3 regions of the Alishewanella sp. HL-SH06 genome follow, and region 1 is predicted to be linked to each of the others. Evidence: predicted binding sites of a transcription regulator. Region 1 holds the regulator's gene; each other region holds the start of a gene.
What was found. The regulator sigma-54, encoded in region 1, starts transcription at its own class of promoters, with help from an activator protein. The targets are predictions, from matches to a motif close to GTTGGCACGNNNNTNGNNT.
Positions count from the first base shown of each region.

Region 2: a site for sigma-54 is predicted at 5,587-5,605, ahead of flhA (flagellar biosynthesis protein FlhA). Genes of this name have one in related genera too.
Region 3: a site for sigma-54 is predicted at 2,297-2,315, ahead of ACUJFK_RS02690 (PEP-CTERM sorting domain-containing protein). Genes of this name have one in related genera too.

Region 1 is NZ_CP199752.1:847,957-854,734, reverse strand. It holds gene lptB (LPS export ABC transporter ATP-binding protein) at 1-143, shown strand, start outside; gene ACUJFK_RS03830 (RNA polymerase factor sigma-54) at 192-1,679, shown strand; gene hpf (ribosome hibernation promoting factor) at 1,705-1,992, shown strand; gene ptsN (PTS IIA-like nitrogen regulatory protein PtsN) at 1,999-2,472, shown strand; gene rapZ (RNase adapter RapZ) at 2,469-3,326, shown strand; gene ACUJFK_RS03810 (HPr family phosphocarrier protein) at 3,316-3,591, shown strand; gene ACUJFK_RS03805 (Na+/H+ antiporter subunit G) at 3,627-4,010, opposite strand; gene ACUJFK_RS03800 (K+/H+ antiporter subunit F) at 4,019-4,288, opposite strand; gene ACUJFK_RS03795 (Na+/H+ antiporter subunit E) at 4,282-4,818, opposite strand; gene ACUJFK_RS03790 (monovalent cation/H+ antiporter subunit D) at 4,815-6,338, opposite strand; gene ACUJFK_RS03785 (Na+/H+ antiporter subunit C) at 6,335-6,691, opposite strand; gene ACUJFK_RS03780 (monovalent cation/H+ antiporter subunit A) at 6,691-6,778, opposite strand, start outside.
Region 2 is NZ_CP199752.1:2,817,314-2,824,091, forward strand. It holds gene cheY (chemotaxis response regulator CheY) at 1-377, opposite strand, end outside; gene ACUJFK_RS12945 (RNA polymerase sigma factor FliA) at 420-1,139, opposite strand; gene ACUJFK_RS12950 (MinD/ParA family protein) at 1,148-2,014, opposite strand; gene flhF (flagellar biosynthesis protein FlhF) at 2,007-3,431, opposite strand; gene flhA (flagellar biosynthesis protein FlhA) at 3,441-5,549, opposite strand; gene flhB (flagellar biosynthesis protein FlhB) at 5,737-6,778, opposite strand, start outside.
Region 3 is NZ_CP199752.1:607,445-614,222, reverse strand. It holds gene ACUJFK_RS02700 (cytochrome ubiquinol oxidase subunit I) at 1-476, shown strand, start outside; gene ACUJFK_RS02695 (cytochrome d ubiquinol oxidase subunit II) at 476-1,480, shown strand; gene ACUJFK_RS02690 (PEP-CTERM sorting domain-containing protein) at 1,585-2,244, opposite strand; gene ACUJFK_RS02685 (TIGR00645 family protein) at 2,517-3,047, opposite strand; gene ACUJFK_RS02680 (hypothetical protein) at 3,120-4,421, opposite strand; gene leuA (2-isopropylmalate synthase) at 4,819-6,405, shown strand; gene leuB (3-isopropylmalate dehydrogenase) at 6,402-6,778, shown strand, end outside.

The DNA of each region.
Region 1 (6,778 bases):
ATAATGTGCGTGAAACGTTAGATGTTTGTGAAATCGCTTATATTGTCAGTCATGGCGAACTGATTGCAGCCGGTTCTCCGCAAGATGTTCTAGCAAATCAGCAGGTGCGTGATGTATACCTAGGTGAGCAATTCAGGCTATAGTAAAGAAGATAGAACGCAACTGCGCATTCAGGAGAGAATTACAGGTACATGAAGCCCTCTTTGCAACTCCGCCTAGGACAACAGCTTACCATGACGCCACAACTGCAACAGGCGATACGCCTATTACAGTTGTCCACCATTGAGCTACAGCAAGAAATACAGGAAGCGTTAGACGCGAACCCGTTACTCGAAGGCGATGATGATTTCGAACGTCAGCCAGATGAGGTTGATCACAGTCTTGGCAATATCAATCGCGATACCCTTGACGATCCACGCAACAAAAACTCAGAGCAAAAAGACGCAGCCGATCGCGATACCAGCGATGATCTGAATAAACAAAACATCCAAGAAGATTTACCGCTAGATAATAACTGGGATGACTTAGTCAGTGCCGCCCCTGTTAGCAGTGGCAACATGCCTGATGACGATATGGTGTATCAGGGTGAAACCAGCGATACCCTGCAAGATTATTTACGTTGGCAAATGCAACTCACGCCCTTTTCTGAAATCGACCGGGCTATTGCTGAGATCATTATTGAAGCCATCGATGACAATGGTTTTTTAAGTATCAGCTGCGAAGAAATACTCGACTCACTGCAATCTAACGAGGTCGAGGCCGACGAAGTTGAAGCCGTGATTAAACGCATTCAATTATTTGATCCGGTCGGGGTTGGCGCGCGCTCGGTGCAAGAGTGTTTACTGGTGCAGTTACGGCAGTTTGAGCCAACTACCCCCTATTTAAATGATGCAAAACTCATTATTAGCAACTATACCGAATTTTTAGCGAATAGAGACTTTCGTTCTTTGATGCGCGTGACTAAACTCAAAGAAGAAGAGTTAAAGGAAGTCATGCAGTTGATCCACAGTTTAAATCCACGGCCTGGTGCTGATGTGATTAAACAAGAGCAGCAATATGTTATTCCTGATGTCACGGTGACAAAAGTAAAAGGTCGCTGGCAAGTCGAATTAAACGCTGACGCTATGCCCAAAATACGGATCAATCAGCAATATGCGGCGATGAGCAAAACCGCTAAAAATACCGCTGATACGCAATTTATTCGTTCGCACTTGCAAGAAGCTAAATGGTTTTTAAAGAGCTTAGAAAGCCGAAACGATACTTTACTCAAAGTAGCCAATTGCATTGTGCAGCAACAACAAGCCTTTTTTGAGCATGGTGAAGAAGCCATGAAACCGATGGTATTGAATGATGTTGCAGAAATGGTCGGTATGCATGAGTCGACTATCTCACGCGTCACCACTCATAAATATATGCATACACCACGTGGAATTTTTGAACTTAAGTTCTTTTTCTCCAGTCATGTTAGTACAGAGAGTGGTGGTGAATGTTCTTCCACTGCCATTCGTGCTTTTATTAAAAAATTGGTGGCGGCAGAAAATCCGGCAAAACCGCTAAGTGACAGTAAAATGGCGGAAATTTTGTTAGAACAAGGGATAAACGTGGCTAGGCGAACTATCGCTAAATACCGCGAATCGTTGTTTATTCCGCCGTCAAATCAACGAAAGACCCTGCTGTAAGTGTCTTAACTAAAAGGAAGAGTCTATGCAAATCAATTTAACAGGCCGTCACGTCGAAATTACCGAAGCCTTAAAAGATTATGTCGAGAATAAATTTGCTAAGCTAGAGCGTCATTTCGAGAACATTAATAATGTACATGTCATCTTAAACGTGGAAAAATTACAACAGATTGCCGAAGCTAAAATCCATCTCACCGGTGGCGAAGTGTTTGCGGTGTCTGAGAACGAAAACATGTATGCTGCGATTGACCAGTTAATAGACAAACTCGATCGGCAGGTCATTAAACACAAAGAAAAACTGTCACGACACTAAGACATTATTATGAATTTAAACGCAATGTTAGCGGAGAACTGCACGAAAAGTGCAGTTCTATTTAACAGTAAAAAACGTATCCTCGAATATATCGCCGAACTGGCTCACCAGCAGCTTCCCGAACTATCTGAATACACCATTCTTGAAGCCTTAATGACCCGTGAAAAACTCGGTTCAACCGGCATCGGTGGCGGTATCGCCATTCCTCACGGCAAACTTGACTGCGTAACTCAACCGATTTTGGTGTTTGTGGTCAGTAAAGACCCTATCGCGTTTGATGCGATAGATAACCAAGCCGTCGATATTTTTTGCGCTATTTTAATACCTACTGAGCAATGCCAAACGCACCTAAGTACGTTATCCGGTATTGCCAAATTGTTGAGTCAGAAAGACTTAACCAAAAAAATCCGCCATGTCGAGTCAGATGAACAACTGTATCAGCTACTACTCGACTATAGCCAAAAAACAGGTGAGTCATGAAACTACTCGTCGTCAGTGGTCGCTCAGGCTCTGGCAAATCGGTTGCTCTGAGAGTCATGGAAGATCTCGGCTATTACTGCGTCGACAATCTCCCGGTTAATCTATTACCGACTCTGGCAACTGCAGTAATGGGCCAATATGAACGCGTTGCCGTGAGTATTGATGTACGTAACTTACCGAGCGATCCCGATGAGTTATCAGACATTTTGTCATATCTGCCGCGCAAGCTGGAACTGACGATTTTATATTTGGATGCGGATCACACCACGCTAATTAAGCGCTTTAGCGAAACGCGTCGCTTGCATCCGCTATCCCATCAAGCGATGTCGCTCGATGAAGCCATTTCACGTGAACAACAGTTATTAGATCCTATCTCTAGCCGCGCCGATTTATATATCGATACCACTGAGCTGAATGTGCATCAGTTGGCCGAGCAATTACGTGAGCGGATCTTAGGCCAAAAGACCGGCCGTTTAGTGATACTCTTTGAGTCCTTTGGTTTTAAATATGGTATTCCAAAGGATGCCGATTTTGTGTTCGATGCGCGGTTTTTACCCAACCCACATTGGGAGCCGGATCTGAAACCGCTCACAGGTTTAGATCAGCCAGTTAAAGATTACCTCGCCTCACAAGACGTGGTGGCAAAATATACGTGGCAGATCAATACCTTTATTGCCAGCTGGTTACCCCATCTCGAGCGTAACAATCGCAGCTACTTAACGATAGCGATTGGTTGCACCGGTGGCCAGCATCGTTCAGTGTATATCGCACAAAGCCTAGCCGAAACCTATCGCAGCCAGCGCGAAGATGTACAAATTCGCCATCGGGAATTAGTCAGACATCATGGCCGATAAGTTAGCTGCAACAGTCACGATTATTAATGCCCTAGGCCTACACGCACGTGCCGCCACCAAGCTAGTGCAGTTAAGCCAGCAATTTGATGCCAAAGTAGAATTAGTGCAAGAAGATGGTAAAACAGCAGATGCCGGCAGCGTACTGGCCTTGCTGATGATGGCCAGTAGTAAAGGTAAAACCCTTACAGTGACCACCGAAGGCCCTGACGCTGCTGAAGCATTAGACGCGATTACTTTATTAATTAATACCGGTTTTGGCGAATAGCGTAAAGCTTGTGCTTTACGCTATTGTTAGGTTTTTTAGGGTAAATTCGACTTAATATGCGAGCGGCTGCTGTTTTGTAATTGCCCTCGCTTCAGTTCTTGCTCACCTGTAGTACGCGCAATCGCCTCAGTCTGATGATGCAGGGCAGCTTTAATGAGCATATGTGCACTGATTGGCGCGGTGATTAATAAGAAGATAGTAATCAACAATTCATGCACGCTGATCTCACCGGGTGCCGCACTAAAAAATAACATCGAACCTAACAAAATACCGCCCATACCCAAGGTGGTCGCCTTAGTTGGCCCATGTAAGCGCATAAAAAAATCGGGCATCCGCGTTAAACCAATCGAGCCAATTAACACAAAGCTGCCTCCGAGTAATAAAAAGAAGGCAATTACCCATTCCATCCAATTTTGCATAGTCTCTCCTATTCGATGATATCGCCACGTAATAAAAACTTACACACGGCCACCGTGCTGACAAAACCTAACATGGCAATTAATAACGCGGCTTCAAAATACAATGAGGTGCCCATCAGCAGGCCATATAAGATGATCAGGGCAATGCTATTGATATACATGGTATCGAGCGCTAGGATGCGATCTGGCAAGCTTGGGCCACGTACTAAACGCCATAGGTTAAGTATCAAAGCCAAACTGATCATACCAAAGACTAAAAAGATAACATTCTCTAACATTGAAAGATCTCCTTTAGCGGGGCTTCATAGCGCGATTTGATTGAAGCAATCAGTTCTGCTTCGTCTTCCAAATTCAGTACATGAATCAACAACCAACGCTGTTTTACTTCCTCACCTTCTGCCAGCATTTCTTTAGTCGGGTAAATGTCCGCGCTTACCGTGCCTGGGGTCATTGACACGGTACTGGCCAAAATGGTGATGGGCAGTTCATGCTGTAAATCCAGCGGCACACGCACAAAAGCGGGTTTTAACCGTTTTGTCGGCCCTAAAATTAATATCGCGACCTGCGCATTTGCAGTAACAATATCCATCAAAACCATAAGAATATAACGTAGCGCCAAAATGGGGCGTTCAATCAACGGCTGAGGATCTCGGAACTTGGCACTGATCCAAGGGATTAATAACGCCAACACGAAACCAAAAAACAGATGCACTGGCGCGACACTTTGATTGAGAAGTAACCATACTAAAAACAACAACACGCTGCGATACGGTGTTGGCAACCAGCTGTAACGAGGTTGTAATCTCATTGAGCACCTCCAGACACGCTAGATTCAAGTAAAATCGTGGAAATCGTTTGTGACACGTCTTCAAGCTGCACCGCTGCCGCCACACTTAACTCGGTGAAAGGCCCGGCAAACACCACCAACATGGGGCTAGCTAACAGCAACAATGACACGGCAAAAACCTGCAGCGGTAAGGCTTTATCCCCACCCGACTCTGAACCGGTAACGCGCCAAAACAAAATACTGCCAGCTCGTGATAAGCCAATTAACACCATCAGGCTACTCAGCAGCACCACTGACCATAACAGGACTTGCTGTAATGGCGTAACAGCCGATTGCAGGATCATCAGCTTTCCGATAAAGCCCGATAACGGCGGTAAGCCCGCTACCGTTACCGCAGCAGCAAAGAACAGGCTACCCAGCAATACCGGTTGAGCTACACGGCGCCCAGACACTAAGCGATCACCGGCTTTACCACGTTGATTAGCAATCATGTCGGCCAATAAAAATAAGGCACCGGTCACTAAGGTGGAATGTACGGTATAATAAAGCACGGCAGCGTTGGCAGCGGTGTTTTGCATTGCCACTAAACACACTAAAGTACCCACTGATACGATAACCAAATTGGCCACCACCTTGCGAAAATCCAAGCTGCCCATCACCCCTATGGCTCCCAGCACAATGGTTGCTAAGCCAAAGGGCCATAACCAATTCATACCTAAACCCGCTAAAGGCCCAGCAGACTCACCAAAAATCGTGGTGTACACGCGAAGCAAAGCATAGACGCCGATCTTCGTCATCACCGCAAATAATGCGGCTACAGGAGGAGACGCTGCAGCGTAGGTGTCAGGTAACCAAAATTGTAATGGCAAAACGGCTGCTTTTAGCGAGAAAACGATCAACAGCAATAAGCCGCCGGCTTTGACTAACAACACATCTTCAGGTGGTAAGGTTGAGACTTTTAAAGCCATGTCGGCGATATTAAGGGTACCTAAAGCACCGTATAAAATAGCCAGCGAAAATAAGAATACCGCCGAACCGGCCAGGTTCAATACCACATAATGCACAGCCGCTTTAGTTTTGTTTTTACCACCCGCGTGGATTAACAAGCCATAAGAGGCAATCAGCAACACTTCGAAAAACACGAACAAGTTAAACAAGTCGCCGGTTAAAAAAGCGCCATTAATTCCCATAATTTGGAAGTGAAACAGCGGATGAAAAAACGAACCGCGCACATCCTCTCCTGCCGCACCATAACAAATCGCCGCCAGAGCTAAAAAGGTGGTTAAACAAACCATCACCACACTAAGGGTATCGGCAACAAGAATAATACCAAAGGGCGGCTGCCAATCGCCTACAGCATAAAAGGTTAAACCGTTTTGTTGCGTTTCCCACAACAAGCAGCAAGCAATAATCAATTGTAATGCCGTAGCAACAATACTCACTAAACGCCGCCGATTAGGCACATAGTGCACCGGGGGTAGCATAATGATAATGGCGGTTAAGATGGGTAATAAAATGGGAGCAATAATCAAATGGCTCATGCGCCGTTCTCCTTACGACGACCGTCACTATCAGGCAATTTACCATCGACATGGTCATTACCCAGATCTGAGCGCGCGCGAATGGCTAAAATAACTAAGAACGCCGTCATAGCGAAACCAATGACAATAGCGGTAAGCACCAAGGCTTGAGGGAGCGGATCAGCATAATTTTCAGACATCCCCAATACCGCAGCACCTTGTAAGTTAAGCCGACCGGATGAAAATAAAAATAAGTTCACGGCATAAGACAACATGGTTAACCCCATGGCTACCGGAAAGGTTCGGCCGCGTAACATGAGAAAGACGCCACAGGCAGTCAGAAAACCAATACAACAAGCTAACAAGGTTTCCACTAGATCGTCTCCTTATGCACCGGACGGTGCAAGGTCGTCATTTTACCTAAACTCGATAAAATCAGCAGTGTCGCGCCGACCACGGTT
Region 2 (6,778 bases), 2.0 Mb from region 1:
ATCCGCTCAAATACTTTCGCCAGCTTTTCCTGTAAGGTTGCAGCAGTAAAAGGTTTGACGATGTAACCATTAACGCCAGCTTGAGCTGCCGCGATGATTTGTTCTTTTTTAGCTTCAGCCGTTACCATCATCACCGGAATGTGCTTCAGCTTAGCATCGGCTCGAATTGCTCTTAGCAAATCGATACCTTGCATACCCGGCATATTCCAATCTGTGACCACGAAGTCAAAATCTCCGCCTTGTAACATTGGTAAAGCCGTGCTGCCATCATCTGCTTCTGAAATATTTGTAAAGCCTAGATCGCGCAACAGATTTTTGATGATGCGTCTCATAGTAGAAAAGTCATCTACCACAAGGATTTTCATATTTTTATTCAAAGTCCCCTCCGAAGAGAAAGTCATCCAGATAATATGGATGCATTACAACCAAGCCTGCATTCGGCCTTTTAAACGCACCAATGCCTGACTATGAATCTGACTGATACGAGACTCGCTAACATCCAGCACCGCCCCGATCTCTTTTAAGTTTAGTTCTTCATTATAATAAAGCGACAGCACTAACGCTTCTCGCTCTGGTAAACTGCTGATAGTTTTGGCAAGTGCATCGTTAAAGGCGCTGTTAGCTTGATGCTGATATAACTGATCGGTATCGCTATCATCAGCAGTGACCAACACGTCTTCAGAAATACCAAGGTCTTCAATACCAATAATTCGACCCGAGCTAACATCACTAATCATATGATGATATTCATCTAATGATATAGCAAGTTTTTCTGCAACTTCATAATCTTTAACGTCGCGACCCAACTCAGCTTCTAGCTCGGCGATGGTGTCGGCAATTAAACGGGAATTACGATGCACTGAACGCGGCGTCCAATCGCCGCGACGAATTTCGTCTAGCATGGCGCCGCGAATACGAATGCCTGCAAAGGTTTCAAAACTCGCGCCTTTGCTACCATCGAAATTTTTCGCAGCTTCAATTAAACCGATCATCCCAGATTGAATTAAGTCATCGACTTGCACACTGGCCGGCAAACGGGCCAATAAGTGATAGGCAATACGTTTGACCAGCGGAGCTTGTCGCTCCACTAACTGTTGCATGTGGTCTACGCCACCATAAGCGGCAAGCTTACTGTTCACAGAACCCCCTAATCAGACTGTGGCTGTACTAACTGCTCCAGAAAAAACTCCAGATGCCCAGATGCACTGCCTGGCAACGGCCATTTCACGGCTTTAAGCGCTAAGGTTTTAATTGCCATACTCGCCGGTGTTGTTGGGAAGGCTTCAATAAAAGCTTTCTGTTTGCGCGCAGCTTTGCGCACGTTTTCATCCTGTGGCACGGTGGCCACTAATTCTAAACTGACATCAAGAAATCGATCAGTAACACGAGTCAGTTTAGCAAATAATTCTTGGCCTTCTTTTAGGCTGCGCACCATATTCGCTACAATTTTAAATTTATCGACGCCATGGTCGCGACTTAAAATCTTCATTAAAGCATAAGCATCGGTAATGGAAGAGGGTTCATCACATACGACCATTAAGACATCTTGCGAGGCACGAGAGAAACTAAGCACCATATCGGAGATACCCGCGGCGGTATCAACTAATAATACATCAACCGGCGTGTGTAATTCACTGAAGGCACGAATTAAACTAGCATGTTCTACCGGAGAAAGCTCCGTCATATTTTGACTACCGGAGGTGGCAGGCACAATTTTAATACCGTAAGGCCCCTCTACTAAAATATCGTCTAAAGTAGCCGATCCAGCAAGGACATGGGATAAATTTTTATCGACGCGCAAGCCCAACATCACGTCGCAATTGGCTAAACCGAGATCGGCATCAAGTACTAAAACCTTTTTCCCCAGCTGGGCCAGCGCCATAGCCAGATTCAATGTAACGTTGGTTTTACCCACGCCACCTTTACCGCCGGTTATGGAAATCACTTTTACCATCTGTTTTTTCATTTTTCTAAGGCCACTGGCTTGATCATCGGCTAATACATCTTTAGGCATAGGCAGCTGCTACCTGCGTTGTGTCGTCTTGATACCATTGATGGCGGTTATCACTGTGTTGTTGACGTAACTGCTCCGCTTCTTTTACTAAATCGGCCGCGTCAGGAATCCGAATATCTTCTGGCACACGTTGGCCATGTGTTAGGTAACTGACCGGCAAGGCATTTTGTAATGCCACATTGATCACTTCACCTAAACTTAAACATTCATCCAATTTGGTGAAAATACAACCTGATAAGCCAATGCGTTTAAATTGTTGCACACTTTCTTGCATCACGCGCGCCTGAGCTGTGGCTGACAATACCAGATAACTTTTTATTTTAACACGAGAATTATGGACCAATGACGCAAGTTTCTCGGCTAAACGCACATCGCGTTGACTCATGCCGGCAGTATCAATTAAGACCAGTTTACGCTGTTGTAGCTGATTCAACAATATCGCCAGCTCTTCGCTATCTTTCGCCTGTTTAACTGGGCAACCGATAATGCGGCCAAATGTCGCCAGTTGTTCAAAAGCACCAATCCGAAAACAATCTGTGGTAATTAAAGCCACTTGATCAACACCGTGTCGTTTGGCAAAACCCGCGGCAAGTTTGGCTACGGTGGTGGTTTTGCCTACACCTGTTGGGCCGACTAAGGCAATAACCCCGCCTCGACGCAAAATATCATCATTAGTGGTATTTAACTGCCCTGTGAGTAATTCTAGCGCAGTATTCCATGCAGCAGCGGCATTTAAATCATCGGGCATGAAACAGGCTAACTGATCAGCGATTTGCTCAGACAAGCCCATTTGTTGCAAATTTTCAATCACAAGTGCCCGCACGGGCTCGCGCCGAGCTAAATCTTGCCACATTAAACCCGAGACTTGATGCTGCAGTAATTGGCGCATCGACAGCATCTCAGTTTGCATTTGGGCGAACTGTTGCTGCATTAATTGTGCTTGAGCTTGCTGGGCTTGACTAATTTCTTGCCATTGTGCTGACTGAGCTTGAGTATTGCCAGAATTTTGACGTTCAAATTGTGGGGCTTTTTGTAACGCCGGCTCAGCAACCTTTTGCTTGGTTAGTGCCGCTGCGGGGGCTTGCGGTTCCCGACCTTGTTGCTTGATCATTTGTCTGGCGAGTAAGGCGCGTAATGAATCTGCTGGATCCGCTTCTGGCTCGTCATCAACACTGACACTAAAGCGAGGCTCGGCGCGTGCACTGGCACTTGCTATCGTTTCTGCAGTATTAGAAGCCTGTGATGGCGTGGCTTGGCGAGGTGTTGCTGCTGGGGCTTCTGCATCAATCGCCGCAACAATTTCAACACCACCAGCGACTTTTTTATTAGATAAAATAATTGCATCGGCGCCGAGGAACTCTTTGACTTCTGCCAGGGCGCTGCGCATATCTTTGGCAACAAAGCGTTTAATTTTCATGAGTTACTCCTAATTCTGCTGACCGATTACACTAACGATTCGAATTTGTTTGTCATCGGGGATCTCTTGATATGACAACACTCGTAGTCCTGGGATAGTGTATTTCACGAATCGTGCCATGACTGAGCGTAAAATTCCTGACGTCAGCATAATGGCACTTTCACCGGTCAACTCTTGGTTTTGATGCGCTTCTTGTAATGACTGCTGAATGCGATCGGCTAACCCGGGTTCAATACCTGCGCCATCGTTACCCGCAGCCTGCATGGATTGATGCAACATTTGTTCAAGCTCAGGCGCAAAAGTAATCACCGGGATCTCAGGTTTACTGCCCACCACCTCTTGCACAATAAGCCGACGTAAAGAAATACGACAAGCCGCAGTTAACACATCAACATCCTGACTTTTTGCGCCATATTCCACCAAAGTTTGTACAATTGTGCGCATATCACGGATAGGCACACCCTCGTGTAATAAGTTTTGCAGCACTTTTACTACGGTTGTCAGTGGCAGTGTTTCAGGGACTAAGCCTTCCACTAGCTTAGGTGAGTGCTTGGCCAGCATATCTAACAAATTTTGAACTTCTTCATGGCCTAATAAGCTGGCGGCATGATTAGTTAAAATTTGACTAAGATGCGTAGCAACAACGGTGGCCGCATCGACCACGGTATAACCTAGTGTTTGAGCATGTTCACGCTGATCTTTACTGATCCACACTGCATCCAAGCCAAATGCCGGATCTTTGGTGGCAATACCTTTTACCGTACCAAACACTTGGCCAGGGTTAATGGCTAACTCATTATCGTGGCGTAATTCCCCCTCACCATTGGTTACGCCCATCAGAGCCACCCGGTAGCTGTTCGGCTCTAAATCAAGGTTGTCGCGAATATGGACTGGCGGTACCAAAAAGCCCAACTCTTGTGATAGCTTTTTACGTACGCCTTTAATCCGATTTAACAACTCGCCGCCCTGGGCTTTATCTACAAGCGGGATCAAACGATAACCCACTTCTAAACCAATGGTATCAACGCCATGCACATCGTCCCAACCGATCTCTTTCACAGTTTGTGATTCAGGCTTAGGTTGGCCAACCGTGGCTGCGCGCGGTTGCAAGGCCGTCGCTTTTTCACTGGCAATTTTTTTAATATACCAAGCTACGCCGCCCAATAACGCTGCTAGGGATAAGAATGAAAAGTGTGGCATGCCGGGCACAACGCCCATTAATGTCATCACGCCAGCGGCGACAAACAACACATGGGTGTTATCCCCCAACTGACTGGTCATTTGCTTGCCCAGATCGCCTTCTTTGTTTTGGCGGGTGACGATAATGGCAGTACCAATCGATAATAATAAACCCGGGATCTGCGCAACCAAGCCATCACCAATGGTCAGCAAAGTATAAATTTCCATCGCATCGCCAAAACTCAGATCGTGCTGCATCATGCCGATAAACAAGCCACCAATCAGGTTGATCACCAAAATAACGATACCGGCGATAGCATCGCCTTTTACGAATTTACTGGCACCGTCCATCGAGCCATAAAAGTCGGCTTCGTTAGTCACATCTTCGCGACGTGCTTTGGCCTCTTCTTGGGTAATTAAACCGGCATTTAAATCAGCATCAATAGCCATTTGCTTACCAGGCATCGCATCTAAGGTAAAACGTGCAGACACTTCTGCGATACGACCGGCACCTTTGGTCACTACCACAAAGTTGATGATAATTAGGATCAGGAAGACCACGATACCCACGGCATAGTTACCACCGATAACGACCGAGCCGAAGGCTTCAATGACTTTACCGGCCGCATCGCCGCCATTATGACCTTCCAGCAACACGACACGGGTACTGGCTACGTTAAGCGCTAAACGTAAAATGGTCGCAATTAAAATCACGCTGGGAAAAATACCGAAATCTAACGGCCGTTTGGTATAGATGGTGACCAGCAACACCACCAGCGCCAGCGCGATATTAAAAGAGAATAAGACATCCAGCATAAAAGGTGGCAGCGGTAATACCACCATAGCCAATGCCGCCAAAATTAAGACTGGCGTGCCGACACCCTTAAGGTGTTGAAGTTGGGATCGATCAAATTTACTGTAAAGCTGGCTCAACTGCATGGATAACCTGACAATTTAATGACGGAACAACAGGCTAAAGCAATAAACGTTCCAGTATCAGGTGAGGTTATTGAAAAGCAGCTAAATGAGCGATAAAACCGTGCCGACACTTTATCGGCACGCTTCGCTAATTAGTGTTTAGTGTTTAGTGTTTAGTGTTTAGTGTTTAGTGTTTAGTGTTTAGTGTTTAGTGTTTAAATTCATCAGGGATGGGTAGCTCTTTCGCCAGATTTTTCGGCCGAGTGCCTTTGCCTTTACGATACAAGCGTAATTGGAAAACATAAGCGAGCACTTGCGCCACAGCCGCGAATAATTGTTCGGGGATCGGGTGATCAAGTTTAGTCGTGTAATAAATCGAGCGGGCTAGCGCCGGTGATTCAATCACTGGGATTTTATGGCCATTGGCAATTTTTCGAATATGCATGGCGATATCATCGACGCCCTTGGCAACCACCACCGGTGCGCGGAATTTGCCTTGATCATACTTTAACGCGACCGCATAATGCGTTGGGTTCGTGACGATCACATCCGCTGTGGGGACTTGCTGCATCATCCGTTTCATCGACATCTGCATTTGCGTGCGACGGATCCGCGCCTTAATCTCTGGGCTACCCTCCGAGTTTTTATGCTCGTCTTTAATTTCTTGCAGCGACATTTTTAACTGCCGCACATGATTCCACTTTTGATAAGGGGCATCGACGATAGCAATTAACGAAGTACTAGCACAAAGCCCTAAAAACAACCATCCTAAGAAATATAACGCTGATTCAATATTATTCGGTTCGCTCATTAACGACAGCGCCATGATATCCATAAAAAACAGCTTTAACAGAAAAAAGGCCACACCCACCACTACTGCCACTTTTAAAAAGCTTTTACCCAGCTCGACCAAAGCTTGTAGACCGAACATGCGCACTAAACCTTTCATCGGGTCCATTTTACTGGCTTTAGGGCCTGCGGCTTGCCAACTAAAGTTAAAGCCACCTAAGAGGGTATTACCTAAAAATGCGGCAATAAGGATCAGAGAAAATATGCCGATTAAGGGCATAATAAGCTCGCCACCCGCATCCCCCCAGGCAGTGAACATGGAATTTGTCTCAAAAATATCTTTTTCATCCAACCGTAACATGCGCTGACCAATCGTCAGCACGGCCATGGCTAACATCTTGCCAAACACCAATAAAGCTGCGGCGCTGCCAATAAGCACAAAAGCCGTGCCAAGGTCTTTT
Region 3 (6,778 bases), 240 kb from region 1:
TGAAAGGTTTAAATGAATTTGTCGGCGAGCATCCGCCCGTTGCGCCAGTGTTTTATAGTTTCCGCGTCATGGTGGGAATCGGCATGCTGATGCTGCTAGTGGCTTGGTGGAGCAGTATTAAACTAGTGAGGCATAAAACGCTGACACCGCTGCATTTGAAAGTATTGATCGGTATGACGTTCTCGGGCTGGGTCGCCACCCTAGCCGGCTGGTATGTCACCGAAATTGGTCGGCAGCCCTACTTAGTATATGGCTTATTAAAAACACGTGACGCGGTAACTACCGTGCCGAGTGAGCATGTCGCGCTAACCCTAGGCTTATATTTAGTGCTGTATGCCGTGTTGCTGGTGCTCTATATCAAAACGCTGTTCTGGTTAGCCAAGCGTGCGGTAGAAGTAGAAGAGTATGATCTGACGATGCCAGGTTTACCTGAAAACGCGCCAGCCACTGACAAAGCCACAGGAGCTTCAGCATGATGAATTGGTTAACGGCCGAACATTTGGCCCTGGTTTTTGGTGGCTTGACTGCCCTGTCGATTTTACTTTATGCCATTTTAGATGGTTATGATTTAGGTGTCGGTATCACCCTACCGATGGGCAACGAAGCTTGGCGCGATACGGCCATTGCCTCGATTGGCCCGTTTTGGGATGCCAATGAAACTTGGCTCGTATTGGCGGTAGGTTTGTTACTGGTTGCCTTTCCCGCCGCGCACAGCGCGATTTTACATGCGTTATATTTGCCCACGGCCATGTTACTCATCGGCTTAATTTTACGCGGTGTTGCTTTTGACTTTCGGGCTAAGGTAAAAACTCAGCGTAAAGTGTACTGGGATTACACCTTTAAAGCCGGATCGCTGTTAGCAACCTTCAGTCAGGGCTTTATGCTGGGCATTTATGTGATGGGTTTACAGTATCATACGGGCAGTATTATTTTCGCGTGCTTCAGCGGTCTGTGTGTTACGGCCGCCTATGCGATGATTGGTAATGCCTGGCTAATTGGCAAAACCAGCGGTGAGCTGCAACTGCATGCCATTAAGCACTGTAAAATAGCGGGCGTGTTAACGCTAAGCGGGATCTTGGCGGTGAGCCTGATTAACCCTATGGTAAACGCTAATGTGTTACAAGTGTGGACTGAACCGCCATTAGCCTATTTCTTTGCTGCGATCCCGTTGTTGTGCTTTGCCATGTTTGTTATTGGTTATTTGGCCTTGAAACGTTTACCACTGCCAAAAGATGCCGGTGCTTGGTTGCCCTTTGCCATTTGTAACGTGATTTTTATCAGTAGCTTTATCGGCCTAGCCTTAAGCTTCTATCCATTTGTCGTGCCAAACCAAATGACACTTTATCAAGCGGCCAGCTCGCGGGAGTCGCTACTGATTATTTTCTTTGGCGCAGTGGTGGTCATTCCGGTGATTGCGGCATATACCGCAGTAGCCTATTACGCGTTTAGAGGTAAGGCTGACGGCTTGAAGTATTACTAATAGCAAGGCTATTGAAACTTATTGTAGAAGGTAAACTGACAATACAAACAAAAAAACCAAAAGCCGTATCACCGCGCTTTTGGTTTTTTGATGAATAAGAATGATTAAGCTTTACGACGACGTGATGCACCCAAACCTAATAAACCCAGACCGATTAAAGCAAGAGTAGTGGGTTCTGGTACTGCAGCAATATTAGCAGTTCTAGGCGGATTATAGCTTAATAATATGCCGTTGTTGTTTTGGTTGTTATTACTTAAAGACGCCAACTCAATTAAAGGGGAGCCGCTATAAACATTATAAGTAAAAGCAGTATTGTTAGTTTTAAATACCTGAAAATCGAAAACTTCACCGGCAGCTAAGGTAAAATTCAGACCATCAAGATAACCACCGGCCACATAAGAGGTAAAAGCGCCTGTTAACAGGTTTAGCGAGTCATAAGTATTAACTTCATCTGAGTGAAAGCTTAATGTGCTGCCGGTGGGTAGGTTAAGCGTACCGTTTATGTTGGTAGCCGTGCTAAAAGTCCAACGAATAAACCAGTTAGTATCAACATTCCAAATATAAAAGCTGTTGGCATTCAAAAGCCCAGTGTTTCTTGCAAGAGCGGTACCTGTAGCATTCCAAGTTGAAGAATCGGCAGTGATTAAACCAGCATGAGCTGACGAGACCGGTAGAAAAGCCGCTGAAAGGGTAAATGCTAGCGAAAGTGCTAATACCTTAAGTTTCATCTGTACTCCAAATATCATTTGATGGTCATTATTCACGATTAAGAATTCGAGGTTGTTTAGAGATGACAAGAAACAACACTAAAAAACAAAGCAAAATAAATGCCAAAATATTAAGCCATTGATTTTTATGTGCTTATAAAAAGAGGTCTAACCAGACTGTAAAAAAAGCTGTCACTTTAGCAACTCGTTAGACAAAGTAACTACACATAAACCGATCCTAATAAATAGGTCTACTCGTAGCTACTTAGCCTGAGTTATACAAAAAACCTTGTTAACTCAACGCTGTTATGTCGAGTACCGGCTAAATGTTATAGTTTACTGTTTTCAACACTCACGGCTTTTGCATCAGGCTTGTCGCGCAAAATTTTATCTAAGTAACCCATCGCAAAAGCAGATAATACGAAAGTAATGTGGATCAATAAGTACCATTTAATCTTATCGTTATCGATAGATTCGGTATTCATAAATACTTTTAACAAATGAATGGACGAGATTGCAACAATAGACGCCGCCACCTTGTTTTTCAGTGAGTTAGAGTCTAACTTACCCAACCAACCTAACTTGTCATCATGGCCGTGTAAATCGAGCCGCGAGACAAAGTTTTCATAACCTGAAAACATCACCATCACCAACAAACCACCAACTAAAGCAATATCAATTAAGCTTAGGGTGATCAGGATCAGTTCTACTTCTTTCATGCTAAAAATCATTGGGATAACATGAAATATTTCCTGAAAAAATTTAATGGCTAATGCCATTAAACATAAACTCAAACCCAGATATATCGGTGCCATGATCCAGCGCGTGCCATACATCAGTCTTTCAAAGTAACGTTCCATGCAATTTCCTGTTTATCGGTTTAAGTAAGCTGTCGCGCATGTAAACACGAGCGACGGGCAACGGCGAGCATTTTATTCCCAAGCAATAGAAGACGGCAACTTCGGCGTTGACAACAAACTGATAAAACGCTGCCAACGCTCATCTTCAGAGCCGCCTTGCTCGATATAGTTCTTCACTAAATCTTTGCCCCAATTGTAATTGATCACATAAGCGCCATAGGTATCAACAAACCGGATGCCTTGCTTGGCCTCTGCTTCACTTTGCAATAAGTAACGCTGGCGTAAGCTTTGTGCCGTTGCCGCATCAATTTCACCATTGAGGTATAACCGCGCAATTTCATTACCGGCATAGCTTAGTTGAGCCATTAACTTTAAAAATTGCGCATACTCTGCAGCCAACGCAGCATCTAAGCCCGCTAACGGATAGAGCACATCGCGCTCGAACTGCATCTTTTGCTCACCAGGGAACGCCATACTAATACCATAGTTTGCCGTACCTTCCGCGATTAACGACTGCGGGCTAAACAAGGGGTAAACGCTAAATTCGACCCACTGTAACTCGTTTTTTAATTTCTGCTCTAACAACGCATTGTAGGTGTGATGTCCTGGATACCCTTCATGACACCCCAAGTCGACCGCACGCGAGATATCAATGGGTCGCTCGATATTAATTTGGATCAGACTATAAGCCGCACCTTGATACCAGTTATAGCCACTCCAGGGTTTGTCTTCGACAAACTCCAACGTAAAACGCTCCTGCTGGGGTAAATCTATGCGACTGAGCGTGCGAGCCTGACACTCAGCTATCGCCCGCTCAAAGACCTGCTGTTGTTTATCTTGCGGGATCACAAAGCCCGCGCGGTATGCAACCACTCGCTCGGTTAAATCCCCCTCGCCCGGCACTAGCGCATCTAGCTCGGCTAAAACAGTATCAAAACTGGCCAAATCACGTTGCGGCGGCAAGGTGTCATACAATTGTTGTGCTTGTTGCTCAAAACTGATCCGCTTGCCCGTTGCCAGCGTTTGCGCATGGCTAACTAAGGCCGTTAATTGCGTGATTAAATAGTGTTGGCGTAAGCGCAACATAGTATCAGTGGCACTTAACGCCCTGATTTCAGCCTGTAAAGCACTGCCCGCAGTGACAATCTCTGCCGCTGATAGCGCAGCCGTTTTGGCCTGTTCTGCCCATTCGGCAGGGCCATAATAGGCATCGACATAACTTTTATCATGCTCACCCAGTGCCAAAACTAAACTGACATAACGCTGAGCCAAAGGCGACCACGCATCTGTTGTCACAACGGGTTCTGGCGCTTTTTGACACGCGCCCAGTAATGTGGCCATGGTTAGGGCCGAGAAAATCAGTTTCACTTGCACAAGACGTTCCTTAAAAATCAGCAAGCCTTAATCTAACGTTGTCGCGGCTTAGGTGCAACGTGGTTAAGTAAAGAGCCCATCGAAAATTGGGCAACACACTGAAAAAACGCGCAATCTACAACCAAAGTTTTTATCCATTTAGCCATCTATACTGTTGCACTGCAAAAATAACCATGTTATTAATATGGCGTTCTGTACATAAGGCAGCAATACAGTAAATGAATTCTTCAGTTGTGACCTACATCATTAGCCTACTCCTCGTGCTCCTCTGCGCTGCACGGGTTCGTGCTTATTGGTGAGCGTTCACTACCGATAAACGAAAACCCCGTGCCTTGGCCGGGGTTTTTTTATGACTTCCGGCATGTTGTACGCCTAAGGCCATTAAAAGGAAAGCGTGATGAGTGCTGATAACAAAATTTGGATTTTCGATACCACCTTGCGTGATGGTGAGCAGGCTTTACGCGCCAGCTTAAGCCAAAAGCAAAAAATTCAACTGGCGCATGCTATTGCCCGCTTAAATGTTGATGTGATGGAAGTGGGCTTTCCGGTATCTAGCCCAGGTGACTTTGCTTCAGTGCAACGTATTGCCCGTGAAGTAAAAGGGCCGATCATTTGTGGCCTTTCGCGTGCAGTCAGTGCCGACATTGAAGCCTGTGGCGAAGCGTTAAAAGACGCCGAGCGCCGCCGCATTCATACCTTTATTGCCACCTCGCCCCTACACTTGCAGTACAAATTGCGTAAAACCTTAGCCCAAGCCACTGAACAAGCCGTTGCCGCTATTAAGTTAGCCAGCCGCTACACCGACGATATTGAATTTTCTTGTGAAGATGCCGGTCGTACCCCGATTGACGATTTATGCTGGATAGTTGAGCGCGCCATCGCTGCCGGCGCAACCACCATTAATATACCCGATACCGTCGGTTACACCATCCCAAATGAGTTCGCTGCCATTATTCATAGCTTAAAAAGCAAGGTGCCAAATATTGATAAAGCGCGCTTAAGCGTGCATTGCCATAACGATTTAGGCTTAGCGGTGGCGAACAGTATCAGTGCCATTCAAGCCGGGGCACGCCAAATCGAATGTACGGTCAATGGCATCGGGGAACGTGCTGGTAATTGCTCACTGGAAGAAGTGGCGATGATCATCAATACCCGTAAAGATGTGTTAGCGCCTTTGTACACCGATATTAAAACCACCGAGATTTATCGTAGCTCTCATTTGGTTAGCCAAATTTGTAATATGCCGATCCAACCGAATAAAGCCATTGTCGGTGAAAATGCCTTTGCCCACAGCTCGGGTATTCATCAGGACGGCGTGTTAAAAGCACAGAACACCTACGAAATTATGTCGCCAGAGCACGTCGGTATTCGACAAAACGAATTAAACCTAACTTCGCGCTCGGGTCGCCATGTCATTCAACATCGATTAGCCGAGCTGGGTTACACCAAAGAGGATTATCAATTAGAAGAGGTTTATCAAAGCTTCTTGGCCTTAGCCGATCAAAAGGGTCGGGTATTTGATTACGATTTAGAAGCCTTGGTGTTTTTCCAAAACTTACAAGAGCAAGACGAATATTACAAACTTGAGTTTTTAAGCTCCTCAACGCATACCGGCCACGTCGCCAGCGCCACCGTGGGTTTAAGTTGTGATGGTAAGATAGTCACCGAAGCGGCAACAGGCAATGGCCCAGTTGAAGCCGCTTTTTTAGCCGTGCAGCGCATTAGCCAATTACAGATCAAGATGGTCGATTTTAATTTGTCGGCCAAAGGCAGTGGCGAAGATGCTTTAGGCCAAGTCGATATTACCGCGGAATATGAAGGGCAACGCTTTCATGGCGCGGGTTTAGCCACCGATATCGTTCGTGCCTCGGTGCTGGCCTATGTGCATGTGCTGAATATGATCCAGCGTGCGCAAACCATCCACGCCCATAAACAAGCAAAAAATACCGAATCTCAGAGTAATCAAACAGCAGGTGAAGCATGAGCAAGCATTATAAAGTCGCCGTATTGGCCGGTGATGGCATTGGCCCAGAAGTGATGGCCGAAGCCATTAAAGTGTTAAACGTAGTGGCAGAAAAATTTCAGTTTAGCTTAAGCCTAACAGAAGCCTTAGTCGGTGGTGCTGCGATTGATGCAACCGGTGAGCCCTTACCTGCGGCAACCTTAGCACTGTGTAAAAACAGTGATGCTATCTTATTTGGCTCGGTCGGTGGCCCTAAGTGGACCGGTTTAGCGCCAGACAGTCAGCCAGAGCGAGGTTCATTATTACCCTTACGCAAAACCTTCGATTTATTTTGTAATATGCGCCCTGGGCAAATTTATCCGGCCTTTGCGGAATTATCGCCGCTACACCCCCG